Duganella zoogloeoides: one gene and its partner. The protein of the gene in region 1 interacts with the protein of each later gene in a pairwise test. Links are inferred from orthologs where the notes say so. Each region holds a gene or a part of one and is shown in the gene's direction. Other genes may lie near its edges.

What was found.
Region 2: the proteins of SR858_RS18065 (region 1) and SR858_RS20425 interact in binary tests that used the Escherichia coli proteins (3 or more experiments, as listed by UniProt). The link is inferred for Duganella zoogloeoides from one-to-one orthologs.

The regions. Positions count from the first base shown.
Region 1 is NZ_CP140152.1:4,088,436-4,099,869, reverse strand. What follows is about bases 8,213-11,131. They hold SR858_RS18065 (IscS subfamily cysteine desulfurase), read left to right. Parts: upstream 8,213-9,003; coding sequence 9,004-10,260; downstream 10,261-11,131. Other genes in these bases: iscA (iron-sulfur cluster assembly protein IscA), read left to right, coding at 10,829-11,131; iscU (Fe-S cluster assembly scaffold IscU), read left to right, coding at 10,311-10,703; iscR (Fe-S cluster assembly transcriptional regulator IscR), read left to right, coding at 8,474-8,956; SR858_RS18075 (uracil-DNA glycosylase family protein), read left to right, coding at 8,213-8,335. Outside these bases: SR858_RS18115 (DUF2760 domain-containing protein), read right to left, coding at 1-502; SR858_RS18110 (PA0069 family radical SAM protein), read left to right, coding at 731-1,885; SR858_RS18105 (gamma-glutamylcyclotransferase), read right to left, coding at 1,963-2,652; SR858_RS18100 (NAD(P)H-dependent oxidoreductase), read right to left, coding at 2,702-3,247; SR858_RS18095 (LysR family transcriptional regulator), read right to left, coding at 3,305-4,219; SR858_RS18090 (fumarylacetoacetate hydrolase family protein), read left to right, coding at 4,391-5,413; maiA (maleylacetoacetate isomerase), read left to right, coding at 5,413-6,057; SR858_RS18080 (glucoamylase family protein), read left to right, coding at 6,161-7,486; more of SR858_RS18075, read left to right, coding at 7,559-8,212; more of iscA, read left to right, coding at 11,132-11,152; Fe-S protein assembly co-chaperone HscB, read left to right, coding at 11,160-11,434. UniProt on the Escherichia coli protein: Master enzyme that delivers sulfur to a number of partners involved in Fe-S cluster assembly, tRNA modification or cofactor biosynthesis. Catalyzes the removal of elemental sulfur from cysteine to produce alanine.
Region 2 is NZ_CP140152.1:4,610,299-4,619,708, reverse strand. What follows is about bases 2,745-5,692. They hold SR858_RS20425 (sulfurtransferase TusA family protein), read left to right. Parts: upstream 2,745-4,078; coding sequence 4,079-4,306; downstream 4,307-5,692. Other genes in these bases: SR858_RS20415 (electron transfer flavoprotein subunit alpha/FixB family protein), read left to right, coding at 5,263-5,692; SR858_RS20420 (electron transfer flavoprotein subunit beta/FixA family protein), read left to right, coding at 4,503-5,252; alaS (alanine--tRNA ligase), read left to right, coding at 2,745-3,816. Also shown: SR858_RS20440 (CaiB/BaiF CoA transferase family protein), read right to left, coding at 1-277; ugpQ (glycerophosphodiester phosphodiesterase), read left to right, coding at 384-1,136; more of alaS, read left to right, coding at 1,207-2,744; more of SR858_RS20415, read left to right, coding at 5,693-6,201; SR858_RS20410 (acyl-CoA dehydrogenase), read left to right, coding at 6,307-8,097; SR858_RS20405 (glycine zipper 2TM domain-containing protein), read right to left, coding at 8,212-8,802; SR858_RS20400 (NINE protein), read right to left, coding at 8,828-9,244. UniProt on the Escherichia coli protein: Sulfur carrier protein involved in sulfur trafficking in the cell. Part of a sulfur-relay system required for 2-thiolation during synthesis of 2-thiouridine of the modified wobble base 5-methylaminomethyl-2-thiouridine (mnm(5)s(2)U) in tRNA.

The DNA.
Region 1 (11,434 bases):
CCACGCGGCTGCCTTCGGCTTCGCTGCGCACGGCTTCGATGGTGAAGTGTTCGCGCAGCACCTTGCTGCAACCCTCGTGGACCACGCGCGCGGCGGCGCCGATGTCGGCGTCGGAGTAGGCGGACAGGTTTTCCTGGGTGAAGTCGATCAGGCGCGCTTCGCGCTGGAACAGGCTCAGCAATTGCAGGGCGGCGTCAGGCGTGGCCACGCGCAGGGTGACCGGCGCCGGGGCCGGCGCGGTCACGGGTACCGGCGTTGGTACCGGCACCGGCGTGGGCACTGGCACCGGGGTAGGGACCGGCAGCGGCGTCGGCACGGGCACTGGCACCGGGGTCGGTACTGGAACCGGCACCGGCGTGGGCGCGGCAACGGGCACGGGTGCGTCGTCCATGCGGGTCAGGCGGGCCGCGTATTCAGCATCGGAGATGGCGCGGAAAAAGGCGCCGATGGCAATCGAGATGCGGCTGAAAAAAGACGGCAGCGGTTGGTTTGGTGTGTTCATCAATTGCTCGTTGTGAATGTGCCGGCGCACCGCGTTTGGCGGCGTTCCGGCGTGTAATTGGTTGGAGTCGCGCAAGGCGCGCGGGGGCCTGGCCCCCGGAAGCCCTGCATGATACCAGTTCGTGCCGGGGCGCCAAAGCAGGGCGCGGTGCACAGATGGATTTAGAACTTGATATGGTCCGGGTCAGCGCCTAGAATACTGTTTATATATACAGTATTCAGGTCAGCCATGTCCCACGACGAAAATAACCAATCGCATGTAATGTTGCCGCCGCCGTCACTCAAGGCGCACAAGGGACGTGGCGCCGTCTCCAATCTGCAGGGCAGGTTCGAGGTTCATGCGCGCGAGGCGTACGACGACGGCTGGCAACGCGAAGAAGAGGAGTCCACACCATGGAAAACCCAGGTCATCGACGAGGTCTGCAAGTCCATCCTCAGCCGCAATGCCTCGCCGGACTTGCCGTTCGGTGTTTCGCTCAATCCGTATCGTGGTTGCGAACATGGCTGCATTTACTGCTTTGCCCGCCCCACGCACAGCTATCTTGGCCTGTCGCCGGGTATGGACTTCGAGAGCAAGATCTTCGCCAAGGTCAACGCGCCCGACATGCTGCGCCGCGAACTGGCCAAGTCCGGCTACGTGCCGGAATCGATCGCGCTGGGCGTCAACACCGACGCCTACCAGCCGTGCGAGCGCGACCGCAAGCTCACGCGCCGCGTGCTCGAAGTGCTGCAAGAGTGCCACCACCCGGTGGGGCTGATCACCAAGTCGGCGCTGATCGAACGCGACATCGACATCCTGGCGCCCATGGCGGCGCAGCGCCTGGCCGGCGTGGCGATCACGCTCACCACGCTCGATCCGGCCATCGCCCGCACGCTGGAGCCGCGCGCCGCCGCGCCGGCCCGGCGCCTGCGCACCATCCGCACGCTCACCGACGCCGGCATACCCGTGGCCGTGAGCGTCGCACCCATCATCCCGTTCGTGACGGAGCCGGAGATCGAACGCCTGCTGGCGGCGGTCAAGGACGCCGGCGCCGTCTCGGCGCACTACACGGTGCTGCGCCTGCCGTGGGAGGTCGCGCCGCTGTTCCATCAATGGCTGGAAGCGCACTTTCCCGACCGCGCCCAGCGCGTGATGAACCGCGTGCGCGACATGCGCGGCGGCAAGGACTACGACAGCAACTTCGCCACGCGCATGAAGGGAGAGGGCGTGTGGGCCGACCTGATCAGGCAGCGCTTCAAGATTGCTGCCGAGCGGCTGGGGCTGACGGGGCAGGGCAGCCGCTTCCACACCATGGACGCCTCGCAGTTCGTGCGACCGCTGGTGGTGCCGCCGCTGGGGGCGCGGGCCAGGGTGGTCATTAGCGGTCAGCTAGATTTGTTCTGAGCCGCGCGGATGGGGCCACGGTGCGCGGACTGCGAAGCGTGCCGGCCGGTTACGGGGATGCTGCGGACGTTAGCCGCTCAGGTCCGCGCCATCCGGCTGGCCAGTTCCACCAGGTGCCGCTCGATTTCGAACACGTGCGGATCGTCGCGGCCCAGTTCGCGCAGCGCATGGGCCAGGTGGTTCAGGTAGTCGCTGTTCGGGCCGCTGGGGCCGGCCGAGCGGGCGATGTGCTCGGCGATATCGCGCTCGGACGCTTCACCGATGAAGGCGAGATTGTCTGGCGTGGCGATGTAGACGAGTCCCAGGACGCTGCCGGCTCCAACGGCAGCTTTGTCGGCCGATACGTTGCCAGCGGCGCCGACGACATTGTCGCCCGCGCGCGCGTCGCCCACGCGCATGTCGCCGACGCCAACACCAGCTTGGTGATCCTCGAAACTGATCGGCGTAGCCAACCGTAAATAGCCGTCCTTTTCGCGATGGTCGAGATGGGCGAATATCTCGGGCGTGATCAGGTAGGCCATGCCGTGGCAGATGGCGCCCGGCGCTTCGATCAGGGTCACTACGCGGCCCGGCGCGTCGGGCGTGCCGCGGTGGTCGTGCGAGCCTTGCCAGAAGCGCCGGGTCCAGTTGGCGATGCTTGCAGGGCGCCGTTGCAGGTAGGGGAAGTCGGCCTTGTAGATCAGCGAGCCGTAGCCGAACAGCCATACGCTGTGGTGGCCGTCGAACTGGTCCATTTTCTGGTTGATGGCGATGGTGTCTGCTGTCATGTCGGTCTTGCTGTGCTGTGGTGTGTCCGCCTGTGGCACTGCCAGCAGGTCAGGCACGGTCTGCCTGCGCGGCAAAATCGCTGCTGCGCGCGATCTGCAATTGTCGCACACCGATCGACGCGAAGGCGGCCTGCAACTGCTGTTCGTAGTGCCGCATCAGCGTGGCGCTGGCCGGGTCGTCCGCGCCGGACGTCACCAGCACCACCTGTATTTCGGCCATGCAATCGTTTTCACCCGGATCATGCAAAGGCAGCAAACGGTCCAGCCACACCTTCAGCGACGAGGGCGCGAAATAATTGTGCATGGGTGCACCGACCACCACGATGTCGGCATCGATGAATTCTTGCAGCAGCGCGGCGCTGAGCAACACTTCGGCACGCAGGTCGGGATGCATGGGGATGGCGGCGTTCCATTGCCGACTCATCGCTTGCAGCAGCGGGCCGCTCACGTGCGACAGCGGTGCGGCCGCCAGGTCGCGGTAGATGGTGTGGGCGCCCGGGTGGGCGGCGGTCAGCTTGGCCACGGTAGCGGCCGTATGTTGGCGTGAGCGCGACTGGTCGCCGCGCACGCAGGAATCGATATGCAGGATGTTCATCGGCTCAGGATAAACAGGCGCTTGTCAGTGTGTCATTGGATTAAATGTAAATATTCTTTACAGCAATGATACTTGCCATGGATGGGTGGCGACGAATTGCTTTAGAAACGCAGCAAAACTGTCGGCCGCCGGCGACAGGGCGCGGGCGTTGCGGGTGTACACGAAAAAGCGCCGGGTCAGTGCTGGCGCCTGTAGTTGACGCATGTGCAGGCCGTACAGCGCTATCATTTTCTCGGCATACGGCAGGCAGACCGTGATGCCGAGGTTGGCGTGGACCATGGCCAGCGCAGTGGTCATGAAGGTCACTTCGTTGGCTGGCCGCAGCGATAAATCCCGGAATGAAGTGTGCATATCGCGCAACAGCCGTTCGGTGAACTGGCCTTGCAATGCAATGAAAGGGTAGCGGTCAACGTCGGCCCATGTCACGTGCTGCGCCTGTTGCAAGGGGTGGCCTTCGGGAAATACCACCACGAACGGCATCTCGAACAGCGGTTCGGCTGCAATGTCGGCCGTGGTGTCGCGGTCGGGGCCGATGCCGAAGTCCACCTCGCCGCTGAACACGCGCGCCGACACTTGCTCCACCGGGCTGTCGGCCAGCCGCACCTGCACGTCGGGATGCAGGTCGCGGTAGGCGGCAATCGCCTCGGGCAGCAGGGTGCACGACAACATCTGCGGCGCCGCCACCCGCACCACGCCCTGCTTGAGCGCCTTGCGACTGGCAATGTCGGCCATGGCGCGGTCGAGGTCTTGCAGCATTTTCTCGAACAGCGGCGTCAGTTCGCGTCCCAGCTCCGATAATTGCGCCTTGCGCGTGGTGCGCTCCACCACGCGCAAGCCCAGGATCTGTTCCAGTTCCTTGATCTGCCCGCTCAGTGCAGATTGCGTCAGGTGCAGATGCTCGGCGGCCAGCGTAAAACTGCCGGTCTTGGTCAGCGCCACCAGGGCGCGCATGTGGCGCAAACTTGGATTCATAAAGAAATGTGATAAATCAGGATAAAAATCTCGTTTGCATGATATCTGGTATTGGCGTCTAATCCCAGGGAAGACATTGCGCACATTACGGAGACCTCTCATGCACCAAAGCACCATCGCCACCGCCGCAGCCGCGTCGGCAAAAAAAACAGCCCAACCGGGAGCCCGCGCATGAAGCTCGCCACCCTCAAGGACGGCAGCCGCGATGGCCGCCTGGTTGTCGTCAGCCGCGACCTGTCACACTATCAAGCGGTGCCCAAGATTTCCGCGACCCTGCAACACGCGCTCGACAACTGGGATCTGGTGTCGCCGCGCCTGCATGCGGTGTACGACATCCTCAATACCGGCGAGGCAGTCGATGCGCGGCCATTCGACCAGCACGCCTGTCACTCGCCGCTGCCGCGCGCCTACCAGTGGGCCGACGGCTCTGCCTATATCAACCACGTGGAACTGGTGCGGAAGGCGCGCAATGCCGAGGTGCCGGCGTCGTTCTACACCGATCCGCTGATGTACCAGGGCGGCTCCGACAGCTTTATCGGGCCCAGCGACCCGATCTATGCGCTCAGCACCGACTGGGGCATCGACCTGGAAGCGGAAGTGGCGGTGATCACCGCCGACGTGCCGATGGGCGTGGCTGTCGAGGATGCCGCCGCCGCAATCCGCCTGGTAATGCTGGTCAACGACGTCTCGCTGCGCAACCTGATTCCCAACGAACTGGCCAAGGGCTTCGGCTTCTTCCAGTCGAAGGCGGCCAGCGCGTTTTCGCCGGTGGCGGTCACGCCCGACGAACTGGGCCAGCACTGGCAGGACAGCAAGCTGCACCTGCCGCTGCTGGTGGACCTGAACGGCCAGCCGTTCGGCAAGCCCAACGCCGGCGAGGACATGACCTTCAATTTCGCCCAGCTGGTGGCGCACGCGGCTGCCACGCGCGAGCTGGCGGCCGGCACCATCATCGGTTCGGGCACCGTGTCCAACAAGCAGGGCAACCTGCACGGCTCGAGCATCGCCAACGGCGGTGTCGGCTATTGCTGCCTGGCCGAAGTGCGCATGTACGAAACCATCGAAACGGGCAAGCCGCAAACCGCATACCTGCAGTTCGGCGACCGCGTGCGCATCGAGATGATGGACGCCAACGGCGCCAGCATCTTTGGCGCCATCGACCAGGCCGTCGTTCACTACGGCGAAAAAAGCTGATGAAGCTCTACACCTATTTCCGCAGCTCGGCTGCCTACCGGGTGCGCATCGCGCTCGAACTGAAGGGACTGGACTACGAAGCCCTGCCCGTGCACCTGCTGCGCGGTGGCGGCGAGCAGTTGCAGGCGGCGTACCGCGCCATCAACCCGGCCGGGCTGGTGCCCGCGCTCGACGATGACGGCGCGATCCTGACCCAGTCGCTGGCCATTCTTGAGTACCTCGACGAGACCCGGCCGCAAGTCCCCTTGCTGCCGCCAGACCCCGCTGGCCGGGCCCGCGTGCGTGCGCTGGCGCTGACCATCGCGGCCGATACCCATCCGCTGGGCAATCTGCGCGTGCTGAAATACCTGACCGGCCAGCTGGAACAAACCGACGAGACCAAGCTGGCGTGGCAGCAGCACTGGCTGCGCACCGGCATGGCGGCGCTCGAAGCCATGCTGGCCGGCGACCCGCGCACCGGCACCTTTTGCCACGGCGACCAGCCCGGCCTGGCCGATTGCTGCCTGGCGCCGCAGGTGTTTTCCGCCCAGCGTTTCGGTGTCGATCTGGCGCCGTATCCCACCATCACGCGCATCCACGATCACTGCGCGGCGTTGCCCGCGTTCCAGCGCGCGCACCCGGCAGCGCAGCCGGATGCCGAATAGCGTCATTCGGGCAAGCTGGTCCGTTAGTTCAGGCACATACCACCGGCCACAGGTGTGACACGATGCAGTTTTACAACAACTGCCCGGGCCTGACATGACGACTATGCCGCGTATCGAGCGCCCGCCGCTCGCAGTCGATGACGCGACGGTGGCGCTGCTGGGCCAATTGCAGAGAGAATCGTTCGACTACTTTGTCACCGAAGCCAATCCGGCCAACGGCCTGGTGCGTGACAAGACGGCCGGCGCCGGCTGGCCCGCCAGCATCGCGGCGGTTGGCATGGCGTTGACCTGCTACCCGATTGCCGTCGAGCGCGGCTTCATGCCGCGTTCCGATGCCATCGCCCGCACCTTGACCACATTGCGATTTTTCGCCAACTGCGAGCAGAGCGAATCGCCGACCGCCAGCGGCTACAAGGGTTTTTATTATCACTTTCTCGACATGGACACCGGCGCACGGGCGCGCGACAGCGAACTGTCCAGTATCGACACCGCGCTGCTGATCGCCGGCGTGCTGGCTGTGGTTGAATACTTCACCGGCGCCGATGACGATGAACGCGAAATCCGCGACCTGGGCGACTTGCTGTACCGTCGCGTGGACTGGCAATGGATGCGCCGCCGCAAGCGCCTGCTGTGCCACGGCTGGAAGCCGGGCAAAGGTTTCCTGCGCTGGCACTGGGAAGGTTACGACGAGGCGCTGATCCTGTACGTGCTGGCGCTGGGCTCGCCCACGTACCCGATCGAACGCGACAGCTACGACGCCTGGGCTGCCAGCTATGAATGGAAAACCGTGTACGACATCGAATACCTGTACGCGGGGCCGCTGTTCATCCACCAGATGTCGCACGTGTGGCTCGATATGCGCGGCATCCGCGATCATCCCATGCGTGCCCACGACCTCGACTACTTTGAGAACAGCCGCCGCGCCACGCTGGTCCAGCAGCGCTATGCGATTGAAAACCCGCTCGGCTTTCCCGAGTACGACGCGCTGCACTGGGGCATCTCGGCCTGCGACGGTCCGGGCCCGGGCACCCGCAAGATCGGCGGCGTGCAGCGAAAATTTTACGATTACATCGCCCGCGGCGTACCGTACGGCCCGGACGACGGCACGCTGGCGCCGTGGGCAGTGGCAGCGTCATTGCCGTTCGCGCCCGAGATCGTGCTGCCGACCATCCGCCACTACCAGACCCTGGACTTGCACGAACAGCGCCAGTGCGGCTTCAAACCCTCGTTTTCCACCGTGTTCCACCACGCACGGGGCGGCTGCGTGCGCTGGGTGTCGCCGTACCACTTCGGCATCGACAAGGGGCCGGCCATCATCATGGCCGACAACTACCTGCACGATTTTATCTGGCGCCTGATGCGTGGCAATGAGTACATCCGCGCCGGCCTGCAGCGGGCCGGCTTCGAAGGCGGCTGGCTGGAACAATAATCAACCATTTATAAATAGAAAGCTGCAAGCAGTCACGTTACAATCTCGCCTTTGTCCGATTGCCTTGCAGCCATGACCATCCCCGATCCTATCCTTGCCGCGCTCGCTGGCGCCGACGCTTCCTGGCGCCCGTTGTTAATCGAGGGTCTGCAGGCGGTGATGAAGGCCACGCCCGATTACCTGCCGCAGCTGGCGGTTGACCAGTATTTACCCACCGAAGGCCGTTTGTTTGCCGCCTTCGCCTTGCCGCTGGACCAGGTGCGCTATGTGCTGGTGGGCGAGGGGCCGTATCCGCGTGCGCTGAGTGCCACCGGCGTGTGCTTCATGGATGGCGCCGTCGGCAGCCTGTGGTCGAGCGAGGAGGGTGGCGGCTTATCGAAAGCGGTCAACAAGGCCACCTCGCTGCGCAACTTCATGAAAATGCTGCTGGTGGCCGATGGCCAGCTGCAACTGGACAATACCGCCGGCGATGCCATGGCGGCTGTCTCGACCCGCGCGCGCAGCGGCGCCGGCACCCATATCCAGACCCTGGACGACATGCAGCGCAAGTTGACTGGCCAGGGCTTTTTGTTGCTGAACGCGTCGCTGGTGTTCCGCAGCGACGTCGCGCCCGTTAAAGATGCCAAGGCCTGGCTGCCGTTTTTCGAGACCGTGATGGCCGGTCTGGCCGCGCAGTCGGCCGCCACGCCCACCATGATTTTGTGGGGCAAGATCGCCGAATTGCTGAAGAAATTGCCGGTGATGAAAGAGTTTCCGCAGATCGTGGCGGAGCACCCGTACAACCTGAGTTTTATTGGCAACCAGGACATGCACACGCTGTTTGGCCCGATGCAACTATTGAAAGCTTAGCCACAGGTCGAAACCGAAGGGCCACCGGCAAGCTTCGCCAAAGTTTGGTATACTTGACTAATTCGATCAACTACTCAGGCTTAAACGTACACTGAGCGGGGCAGGCAGGGTCGATATTTTAACCGAACCGAGGTAGTGATGCGTCTGACCACTAAAGGCCGTTTTGCTGTGACTGCGATGATCGACCTGGCTTTGCGCCAAGGCAAGGGTCCGGTCACGCTATCGGGCATCAGCCAGCGCCAGGCCATTTCGCTGTCGTACCTGGAGCAATTGTTCGGCAAGTTGCGCCGCCACGAAATTGTCGAATCGATCCGTGGTCCGGGGGGGGGTTACAGCCTGGCCCGCCGGGCGGACAAGGTCACGGTGGCCGACATCATCATCGCCGTCGATGAGCCGCTGGACGCCACCCAGTGTGGCGGCAAGGAAAATTGCCACGGGGCGGACGCCGCCAGTGGCGTGCGTTGCATGACCCACGAGTTGTGGGCCACGCTGAACGAAAAAATGGTTGATTACCTCGATTCGGTGTCGTTGCAGGATCTGGTCGATCAACAGAAGCAAAAGCATGCCGACCAAAGCGTGGTGGTCATGCACCGCAATGAAAACCAGGCCGCGTTGGGTTGAGCGCATTGCTTGCCAGGCTAAAAACAAAAGATGAACGGAGTTACCAGATGAACGCCCCAGAAAAAAATCTCGCCGCCGTAAAGTTCCAGACCGCGCCGCATTTCCCTATTTATATGGACTATTCGGCCACCACGCCGATCGACCCGCGCGTGGCCGATGCCATGATTCCTTACCTGCGCGAGCAGTTCGGCAATCCCGCATCGCGCAGCCATATGTACGGCTGGACTGCTGAAAAAGCGGTGGAAGAGGCGCGCGCCCACGTCGCCGCCCTGGTCAATGCAGACCCGCGCGAAATCATCTGGACCTCCGGCGCCACCGAGTCGAACAACCTCGCCATCAAGGGCGCAGCGCAGTTCTACAAGACCAAGGGCAAGCACATCATCACGGTAAAAACCGAGCACAAGGCCGTGCTCGACACCGTGCGCGAACTGGAGCGCCAGGGCTTCGAAGCGACGTACCTGGAACCGCAGGACAACGGCCTGATCACCATCGAGCAGCTGACCGCCGCCATCCGTCCCGACACCATCCTGATTTCGGTCATGCTGGTGAATAACGAAATCGGCGTGATCCAGCCGATCGACGAGATCGGCGCGCTGTGCCGCTCGAAAGGCATCATCTTCCACTGCGACGCTGCGCAAGCGACCGGCAAGATCGTGATCGACCTGCAAAAAACCAAGGTCGACCTGATGACCTTTACCGCGCACAAAACCTACGGCCCGAAAGGCGTGGGCGCGCTGTACGTTTGCCGCAAGCCGCGCGTGCGCATCGAAGCGCAAATGCACGGTGGCGGCCACGAGCGCGGCTTGCGTTCGGGTACGCTGCCTACCCATCAGATCGTGGGCATGGGCGAAGCGTTCCGCCTGGCCAAAGTGGAAATGGATACCGAAATTTCGCGCATCAAGGCGCTGCGCGACCGCCTGGCCACGGGCCTGCAGGAAATCGAAGAAACCTACATCAACGGCGACATGGACCACCGCGTGCCGCACAACCTCAACGTCAGCTTCAACTACGTCGAGGGCGAGTCGCTGATCATGGCCGTGAAAGACCTGGCCGTGTCGTCCGGTTCGGCCTGCACCTCGGCCAGCCTGGAGCCATCGTACGTGTTGCGTGCCCTGGGCCGCAGCGACGAACTGGCGCACAGCTCGATCCGCTTTACCATCGGCCGTTTCACGACCGAAGAAGACATCGACTTCGCCATCGAACTGATGAAGTCGAAAGTGGGCAAATTGCGTGAACTGTCGCCGCTGTGGGACATGTTCAAGGAAGGGATCGACATCAGCTCGATCCAGTGGGCCGCGCATTAATCACGCTGCGCGCTACGTACGAATCACCTAAAAGATACAGGAGCAACAAAATGGCTTACTCGGAAAAAGTACTGGACCACTACGAAAACCCACGCAACGTCGGCGCTTTCGACAAGGGCGATGACAGCATCGGTACCGGCATGGTGGGCGCGCCAGCGTGCGGCGACGTGATGAAACTGCAAATCAAGGTCGGCGCCGATGGCCTGATCGAAGATGCGAAATTCAAGACGTACGGCTGCGGTTCGGCCATCGCCTCGAGTTCGCTGGTGACCGAATGGGTCAAGGGTAAAACCCTGGACCAGGCACTGGCCATCAAGAACACGCAAATCGCCGAAGAACTGGCACTGCCACCGGTCAAGATTCACTGCTCGATCCTGGCAGAAGACGCGATCAAGGCGGCTGTTCAGGACTATCAAGCCAAGCACCCAGCAGTCGCCGCTTAAAGTTGTTGAAATGCGATCGTGGTGCGCCGTAGTGGCGTACTGCCTTCGCCGCCACGCCTGACCACAATCGCATTACAACAACTTTGGTTTTATATAGGCCGGCTGTCGCCGGCACGGAGAATTAGATGGCAATTACCCTGACCGAAAAAGCAGCCAAGCACATCAATCGCTACATCGAACGCCGCGGCAAGGGCGTCGGTTTGCGTTTTGGCGTGCGTACCACCGGCTGCTCGGGCCTGGCGTACAAGCTCGAGTATGTCGATGAAGTGGCCGACGAGGACAGCGTGTTCGAGTCGCACGGCGTGAAGGTATTCGTCGATCCGAAAAGCCTGCCGTATATCGACGGCACCGAGCTGGACTTCGCACGCGAAGGCTTGAACGAGGGCTTCAAGTTCCACAACCCGAACGAAAAAGACGCTTGCGGTTGCGGCGAGAGTTTCCGTATTTAAACCGCCTATGCAAAATCACTTCGAGCTGTTCCAGCTGCCGCAGCGGTACGCGGTCGATGCCCATGCGCTCGACAACGCCTACCGCGACGTGCAAGGCCGGGTCCACCCGGACAAATTCGTCAACGCGACCGATGCTGAAACGCGCGTCGCCATGCAGTGGGCCACGCGCGCCAACGAGGCGTATCAGACGCTGAAGAACCCGCAAAAGCGCGCCCAGTACCTGTGCGAGCTGCACGGCGTCGATCTGCAAACCGAATCGAATACCGCGATGCCGGTAGCGTT
Region 2 (9,410 bases), 530 kb from region 1 along the record:
GCAGCAGGGCCTGGCCTTCGGGACTGGCAATGTCGATCGTCACCGAGCGCTTGCCGCGATTGGCGGCCAGGTAATACGCTGCTTCGGTGGTGTCGTTGCCGGCGGCATCTTTGGCGTAGGGCGGGCCCCAGGCGCGGGTGTCGTCGCCGTTGCCGGGGCGCTCGATCTTGATCACGTCGGCGCCCAGGTCGGCCAGGTTTTGCGAGCACCAGGGGCCAGCCAGCACGCGGCTCAGGTCCAGCACGCGGATATGGCCCAGCGCTTTCGGTAAAGTCATCTTTATCTCTCTCTTGGGAAGTCTCGCCCGCCAGTGTAGTGTCTGTGCCGGGATCGTGATAGTGTCGTGGTTCCGTCCCTCCCAATTCCATCACTAATTCGGCATCATGTGGCCATATCCTAAAATTGTTGCGCATCGCGGCGGCGGCATCCTGGCGCCGGAAAACACGGTGGCCGGCTTGCGCGCCGGTCTTGCTTACGGCTTCCGCGCCGTCGAGTTCGACGTGATGCTGTCGAAAGACGGCATCGGCATGGTCATGCACGACCCCGATTTCGGCCGCACCGTGGCCGGGCCCGGCGCGGTCGCGCAAACGCTGGCGCGCGACCTGGCGGCGATGGATGCCGGCAGCTGGCACAGCGTCCAGTTCAAGGGCGAACCGGTGCCGTACTACACCCAGTTCATCGATTACTGCAAGGAGCAGGGCATCTGGATGAACGTGGAAATCAAGCCCGCCGACGGTTTTGAAGCTGCTACCGGCGCCTGGGTGGCGCGGGTGACGCGCGACGCCTATGCCGACGAGATCGCAGCAGGCGGCATGGCCCATGTGCCATTGCTGTCCTCGTTCAGCTTCGAGGCGCTGGCTGCCGCCCGCGATGGCGCGCCCGAGGTGCCGCGCGCGTATTTGCTCGACCGCATTCCGGCCGACTGGCAAGAGCAAGCCAGGGCGCTGCAAGCCGTGTCCATCAACACCAACCACAAGCATTTGACCCCGGAACTGGCCGCGACCATCAAGCAAGCCGGCTTTGGCCTGTTTTGCTATACCGTCAACGATCCGGCCCGGGCCCGCGAAATCCTGTTGTGGGGCGTGGACGGCTTTTGCACGGATCGGGTGGATTTGATCGGCCCGGCATTCGCCTGAAGCCCTGCCGTACTGGACGTCATATATAATCAACCCTTTGCATTTGCCAGCTACCCTCCCTGCATACGACATGAAATCATCTGAAATCCGCGAGAAGTTCCTCAAGTTTTTTGAATCCAAGGGTCACACGATTGTCCGTTCCAGCCCGCTGGTACCTGGCAATGATCCGACCATGCTGCTGACCAACAGCGGTATGGTGCAATTCAAGGACGTTTTCCTTGGCCTCGACACGCGCCCGTACTCGCGCGCAACCACCGTGCAGCGCTGCGTGCGCGCCGGCGGCAAGCACAATGACCTGGAAAACGTCGGCTACACCGCGCGTCACCACACGTTCTTCGAAATGCTGGGCAATTTCAGCTTCGGTGACTATTTCAAGCGTGACGCTATCCAGTACGCCTGGGAACTGCTGACCAAGGTCTATGGCCTGCCGGCCGAAAAACTCACCGTTACCGTGTATTTCGAGGATGACGAGGCGTACGACATCTGGGCCAACGAAATCGGTGTGCCCACAGAGCGCATCATCCGCATCGGCGACAACAAGGGTTCGCGCTACGCGTCCGACAACTTCTGGCAGATGGCTGACGTCGGTCCCTGCGGCCCGTGCACCGAGATCTTCTACGATCACGGCGCCGACATCTGGGGCGGCCCTCCGGGTTCGGCCGAGGAAGACGGCGACCGCTTCATCGAAATCTGGAACCTGGTGTTCATGCAGTTCAACCGCGACGAAGCGGGCAATATGAACAAGCTGCCCAAGCCGTGCGTCGATACCGGCATGGGCATGGAGCGCCTGGCCGCCGTGCTGCAACACGTGCACAGCAACTACGAAATCGACCTGTTCCAGAACCTGATCAAGGCTGCCGCGCGCGAAACCGGCGCCACCGACCTGGAGTCGAAATCGCTGCGCGTGATTGCCGACCACATCCGCGCCGCGTCGTTCCTGATCGTCGACGGCATCATCCCCGGTCCTGAAGGCCACGGTTACGTGCTGCGCCGCATCATCCGCCGCGCACTGCGTCACGGCCACAAGCTGGGCCAAACGAAACCGTTCTTCTACAAGCTGGTGACAGACCTGAACATCGAGATGGGCGTGGCCTATCCGGAACTGGCCGAAGCCAAGGACCGCGTTGCCGCCACTTTGAAAGCCGAGGAAGAGCGTTTCGGCGAAACGCTGGAAAACGGCATGAAGATCCTCGAAGCGCAGCTGGCCAAGGATCCGACCAAGCTCGACGGCGGTACCGCGTTCACCCTGTACGACACCTACGGCTTCCCGCTGGACCTGACCGCCGACATCTGCCGCGAGCGCAACATCACGCTCGACGAAGCAGGTTTCAACGCCGCCATGGAGCAGCAAAAGAAAACCGCGCGCGCCGCCGGCAAGTTCAAGATGGCCGCCAATGTCGAATACACGGGCGAGAAGACAAAATTCGTCGGTTACGACGACCTGAGCGTCAACGCCAAAGTCATCGCGCTGTATGCCAATGGCGCGTCGGTGCCGGAACTCAAGCAGGGCGAAGCGGGCATCGTGGTGCTTGATACCACCCCGTTCTACGCCGAATCCGGCGGCCAGGTGGGCGACCAGGGCGCGATCAAGGCCGCTGGCAGCCTGTTCGAGGTGGAAGATACGCTGAAGATCCAGGCCGACGTGTTTGGCCAGCACGGCGTGCTGACCCAGGGCAGCCTGAAAGTGGGCGACGCCGTCTCGGCGGAAGTGGACTTGCACAAGCGCGGCCGCACCATCCGCAACCACTCGGCTACCCACCTGATGCACAAAGCCCTGCGCGAAGTGCTGGGCGGCCACGTGGCGCAAAAAGGCTCGCTGGTCGATCCGGACAAAACCCGTTTTGACTTCAGCCACAACGCACCGCTGACGGCCGAGCAAATCGCCGAAGTGGAAGCCAAGGTCAATAAAGAGATCCTGGAAAACCACGCCACCAAAGCGCAACACATGTCGTTCGACGACGCTGTCAAGCATGGCGCCATGGCGCTGTTCGGCGAGAAGTACGGCGACGAAGTGCGCGTGCTCGACATCGGCACCTCGAAAGAGCTGTGCGGCGGTGTGCACGTGCAGCGTACCGGCGACATCGGCCTGTTCAAGATCATCGGCGAAGGCGGCGTTGCTGCTGGCATCCGCCGCGTGGAAGCGGTGACGGGCGAGGGCGCGCTGGCACTGGTGCAAGGCCTGGCACGCAAGCTCGGCGATGCTGCAGCCGCGTTCAAATCCAACCCGGACGAGCTGCTGGTCAAGATCGGCGCCGTGCAGGACCAGGTGAAATCGCTGGAAAAAGAACTGGCGGCACTCAAATCCAAACTGGCTTCGGGCCAGGGCGACGAACTGGCCACCAAGGCAGTCGATGTGAATGGCATCAAGGTGCTGGCAGCTGTGCTGGAAGGCGCCGATGTGGCCACCCTGCGCGAGACCATGGACAAGCTCAAGGACAAGCTGAAAACCGCCGCCATCGTGCTGGCCGCCGTCAACGACGGCAAGGTGAGCCTGATTGCAGGCGTGACCGCCGACGCCACGTCCAAGGTCAAAGCCGGCGAACTGGTGAACTTCGTTGCACAACAAGTGGGCGGAAAAGGCGGCGGACGCCCCGATATGGCGCAGGCCGGCGGTACCGATCCAAGCGGTTTGCCAGCTGCCCTGGCAGGCGTGGTGGACTGGGTGGGCGCTAAAGCCTGAGGGCAAAATATAGTCCTGCATTGCAAGTAACCCTGTAAAATCAGGGGTATCGACGGCCCGCGTGTCAAGCGCGGGCCGTTATTGTTTGAACGACTTGATTGTATACTTGCAAGTTCCCGTTGCAGAATTGCAACGGGCTACGAACTATTTTGGTGCAGCGCGTCAAGAGCACTGAAAAGGAGTAGTATTGCGAAAATGCTGCACTACTTCCTAGCTAACTAGCGGGTTCAAGATGACCGACACGATACTAGACAACGAAATCATGGAATTCCACATGGAACTCGATGCGCGCGAACTGCATTGCCCGCTGCCGATCCTCAAGGCGAAAAAAGCCCTGGCAGAACTGCAAAGCGGCGAAGTGCTGCGCATCATGGCAACCGACCCTGGCTCCGTTCGCGACTTCCAGGCTTTCGCCAAACAAACCGGCAACGCACTGCTCTCGCACGTGCAAACGGGCCGCGAATTCGTCTTTTTGATGCGCCGCAAATAAGCCTTTGGCGTTTTCTTTCTCACCAAGCCCTCACTCAGCATTGCAAATGGAATGATCGTCTAAGAAGCTTTTTAGACGACTTCCACTAACTAAAAATCGCACGATCGTGCTTTAATTTATTGTGTCCGGCGGATTTCTCATATAATCTAGCCCACTAATTTAGTCCGTTATTCACTATTTTCCCAAAGGCACAGCTATGAAAGTCTTGGTACCCGTCAAACGCGTGGTCGACTACAACGTCAAGGTCCGCGTCAAATCGGACGGCACCGGCGTCGATATCGCCAATGTCAAAATGTCGATGAACCCGTTCGACGAGATCGCGCTGGAAGAAGCCACGCGCCTCAAGGAATCGGGCAAGGTCACCGAGGTGGTGGCGATATCGTGCGGCGTCGACAAGTGCCAGGAAACCCTGCGCACCGGCATGGCAATCGGCGCCGATCGCGGCATCCTGGTGCAGACCGACGTGGAACTGGAACCGCTGGCAGTGGCCAAGCTGATCAAGGCGCTGGCCGACAAGGAGCAGCCGCAACTGATCATCCTGGGCAAACAGGCCATCGACGACGACTCCAACCAGACCGGCCAGATGCTGGCTGCCTTGCTCGGTTGGCCACAAGCGACGTTCGCGTCGAAAGTGGAACTGGAAGACGGTAAAGTCACCGTTACCCGCGAAGTGGACGGCGGCCTGGAAACCCTGGCGCTCACCCTGCCAGCGATCATCACCACCGACCTGCGCCTGAACGAGCCGCGCTACGTGACGCTGCCGAACATTATGAAGGCCAAGAAAAAACCGCTGGACGTGACCAAGCCGGAAGACCTGGGCGTCGATGTGACCCCGCGCCTGAAAACGCTGAAGGTTGTCGAGCCTGCCAAGCGCTCGGCCGGCATCATCGTGCCGGACGCCGCCATCCTGGTCGCCAAGCTGCGCACCGAAGCCAAAGTCATCTAAAGGAATCATCATGGTCGCATTAGTTATCGCAGAACACGACAACGCCAGCCTGAAAGGCAGCACCCTCCACACCGTGACCGCAGCTGCCCAGTGCGGCGGCGACGTGCACGTGCTGGTGGCCGGTTCCAACGCCGGCGCTGCCGCTGCGGCTGCCGCGCAAATCGCCGGTGTGTCGAAAGTCATCGTGGCCGACGCGCCGCACTTTGCCGACGGCCTGGCCGAAAACGTCGCCGAGCAAATCCTGACCCTGGCGCAGGGCGATGCCTACAGCCACATCCTGGCGCCAGCCACCGCCTACGGCAAGAACATCCTGCCACGCGTGGCCGCCAAGCTGGACGTGGCGCAGATTTCCGAAATCACCAAGGTCGATTCGCCCGATACCTTCGAGCGTCCGATCTACGCCGGTAACGCGATTGCCTACGTGCAATCGTCCGACAAGATCAAGGTCATCACCGTGCGCGCTACCGGCTTCGATGCTGCCGCTGCCACCGGTGGTTCGGCTGCCACCGAAACCGTTGCCGCTGTGGCCGATTCGGGCAAGTCGAGTTTTGTGGGCCGCGAGCTGGCCAAGTCCGACCGTCCGGAACTGACCGCCGCCAAGGTGATCGTGTCCGGTGGCCGTGGCATGGGTTCGGGCGAAGCCTTCAAAGTGCTGGAACCGCTGGCCGACAAGCTGAACGCCGCCATGGGCGCCTCGCGTGCAGCAGTCGATGCCGGCTATGTGCCGAACGACTGGCAAGTGGGCCAGACCGGCAAGATCGTCGCGCCCAACCTGTACATCGCCGTCGGTATCTCGGGCGCGATCCAGCACTTGGCCGGCATGAAAGACTCGAAAGTCATCGTGGCGATCAACAAGGATCCGGAAGCGCCGATCTTCTCGGTGGCTGACTACGGCATCGTGGGCGACCTGTTTGAAGTGGTGCCGCAGCTGGTGGCCGAGCTGGGCTAATCCTCCCTGCTGCAAGGAGCCACGCTGGTCGCGCGCTAGACGCCTGACCATCGTGGCTTTTTTTTACCCGAATTTCCCTACACGACATCAGAATCCGGAGACATCATGCCCTACCAAGCCCCCCTCAAAGACATGCTGTTCGTCATCAACGAACTGGCCGACCTGGCCACCGTCACCGCGCTGCCCGGCAATGAAGACGCCACCCTCGACACGGCCGAAGCCATCCTCGAAGAAAACGGCAAGTTCGTCAGCGGCGTGATCGCGCCACTGAACCACGCCAGCGACAAGGAGCCAAGTTATTGGCACGACGGCCAGGTCACCACCTCGAAAGGCTTTAAAGCCGCGTTCAAGGCCTTCGGCGAGGCGGGCTGGCAGGGTGTGCAGCATCCGGTCGAGTTTGGCGGCCAGGGCTTGCCCAAGTTGCTGGCCACGCCGTGCATCGAGATGCTGAACTCGGGCAGCATTTCGTTCGCGCTGTGCCCGCTGCTGTCGGACGGCGCCATCGAAGCGCTGCTGACGGCCGGCAGCGACGAGCAAAAAGCGATTTACCTGGAAAAGCTGGTCTCGGGCGAATGGACCGGCACCATGAACCTGACCGAGCCGCAAGCGGGCTCCGACCTGGCCGCCGTGCGCACCCGCGCCGAGCCGCAGGGTGACGGCACCTATAAAGTGTTCGGCACCAAGATCTTTATTACGTACGGCGAGCATGATTTCTCCGACAACATCGTGCACCTGGTGCTGGCGCGCACGCCCGATGCGCCGGCCGGTGTCAAAGGTATTTCGCTGTTCATCGTCCCGAAGTTCCTGGTCAATGCCGACGGCACGCTGGGCGCGCGCAACGACGCCCACTGCGTCTCGCTCGAACACAAGCTCGGCATCAAGGCCAGCCCCACGGCCGTGCTGCAATTCGGCGACCACGGCGGCGCCATCGGCACCCTGGTCGGCGAAGAAAATCGCGGCCTCGAATACATGTTCATCATGATGAACGCGGCGCGCTTCGGCGTCGGTCTGCAAGGCATTGGGCTGGCCGAGCGCGCGTATCAAAAAGCGGTGGCGTTTGCGCGCGACCGCGTGCAGTCGCGCGATGTGGCTGGCTCCGCCGGTCCGGTCGCCATCATCCACCACCCGGACGTGCGCCGCATGCTGATGAATATGCGCTCGCAAACCGAGGCAGCGCGAGCGCTGGCCTACGTGGGGGCGGGCTTGTCCGACATCGCCCACAGCCACGCCGACGAGGCGGTGCGCAAGCAGAACCTGGCCGTGTACGAATACCTGGTGCCGATCATCAAGGGCTGGTCCACCGAAATGTCGCAGGACGTGGCGCGCGATGGCGTGCAGGTGCACGGCGGCATGGGCTTCATCGAAGAGACGGGCGCGGCCCAGCATTACCGCGACGCCAAGATCCTCACGATTTACGAAGGCACGACCGCGATCCAGGCCAACGACCTGGTGGGCCGCAAGACCGTGCGCGACGGCGGCGCCGTGGCCAGGGGCCTGGTCGAGCAAGTGCGCGCCACCCAGGCGCAGCTGGCCGCATCGGGCGACGCCAACCTGCAAGCGATTGCCCAGCAACTGGCGGCCGGCGCCGACGACCTGGCGGCAGCGGTGGACTTCGTGGTGGCCAACGTCAAGAGCGACGTCAAAGCCGTGTTTGCCGGCAGCGTGCTGTACCTGAAACTGGCTGGCGTGGTGCTGGGCGGCTGGCAAATGGCGCGCGCAGCGGCGATTGCGCAAGGCAAGCTCGAAGCGGGCGAGGGTGATGCCGGCTTCTACCGGGCCAAGATTGGCACGGCACGCTTCTTTGCCGACCACATCCTGTCGCAGTCGAGCAGCCTGCGCACGGCGATTGTCGATGGCAGCGCCGGCGTGCTGGCGCTGGATGAGGCGCAGTTCTAAGCTCCCCCGGACGTAAAAAAAGCAGCCTCGGCTGCTTTTTTTACGATATGGGGTGCCCGAGAACACCTTCGGAGCGAAGCGCTGCAACGCCGCGAAGGCGTTTATCGCGTGCTCTTAGCGGCGAATTAACGTGCCGTTCTGCTTCTGCACCCGGTCGCCGTTGGCCATCTGCGGGTCGTTGTCGTACACAAAACTGTCCTGCTTGCCGTCGTCGTAGCGCACGTGCACGGTCCACTGCTTGGTGGTCCGTGCATGGCCTTCCACTTGCTTGCCCGCGTAGGCGCCACCGGCGGCACCGGCCAGGGTGGCGAGCTTCTTGCCGCCGCCGCTGCCGACCTGGTTGCCCAGCAGGGCGCCGGCCACGCCGCCGGCGATCAGGCCCACGGCGCCGCCTTCACCGGCTTTTTCACCGACAACGACCGAGGTGACGCGGCCGCAGTCGTGGCAAGCCGTCGCTTTGGGCGCCTTGGTGTTGTAGCGCGCCTTGGCGTCGGCATTGTGCTGCGTGTATTCGCTCTGGGCGTCGCGCAGGCACTGCATGCGCGCGCTCGAACTGCCTTCTTCCGCGCACAGTTTCTTGTCTGCCGCGTAGCGGGTGGCGATGCGCTTGGTCTCGGCGTTGTATTCCGACTTGCTCATCTGCGCATAGGACGTCGATGTCAGGGTAGTGAGCGCCACTGCCAGCAGGATGGAGTGCTTGTTCATATTGTTCTCCTCGTTAATTGTAAAGTTAGCCGTAGGCGCCGCCTGTGTAGAGCAGATCGAAAAGGCGTGAGATTGTGGCAATCAAGCTCGCGGCGCCGATGGTCATGGTGGCAACCAGGACGATGGCGATGGGCCAGCGCGTGTCCGACTGCTTTGCGGAGTGCGGATTGAAGCGCGCATCCCACTTGTCGTCAGGCATCAGGCCCAGCACCAGCGCTTCCAGGAAGCCTGCCAGTCCCGACAGCATAATCGGTAACAGCTGGTAGAAGCCGTCCGCTTGCGGCGCCAGCGTGGCCACCAGCCAGGCGGCGGGCAGGGCCGCCAGGTGCAGCCACAGCCACGGATCGCGCCAGCCGCGCAGGTACAGGCGTTGCAGGCCGAGGCCGCCGAACAGGAAGGCGAGCAGGGTAGCGGTGGTCTTGCTTTTGTGGCGTGCGGTCATTGGAATGCGGCAAAAAAGTTCGGAGGCGGCCAGTATCGGTCATAATGTCGCCCCCGGCCTACTTTTTTGGCAAGAAGCCTCTCCAGGTATTGCCCCGTTGGCCGGAACGGGGGATAATCTTCGATTACCCCAATCTGCCCGATTATTTCATTAACGCTTGCTGCTT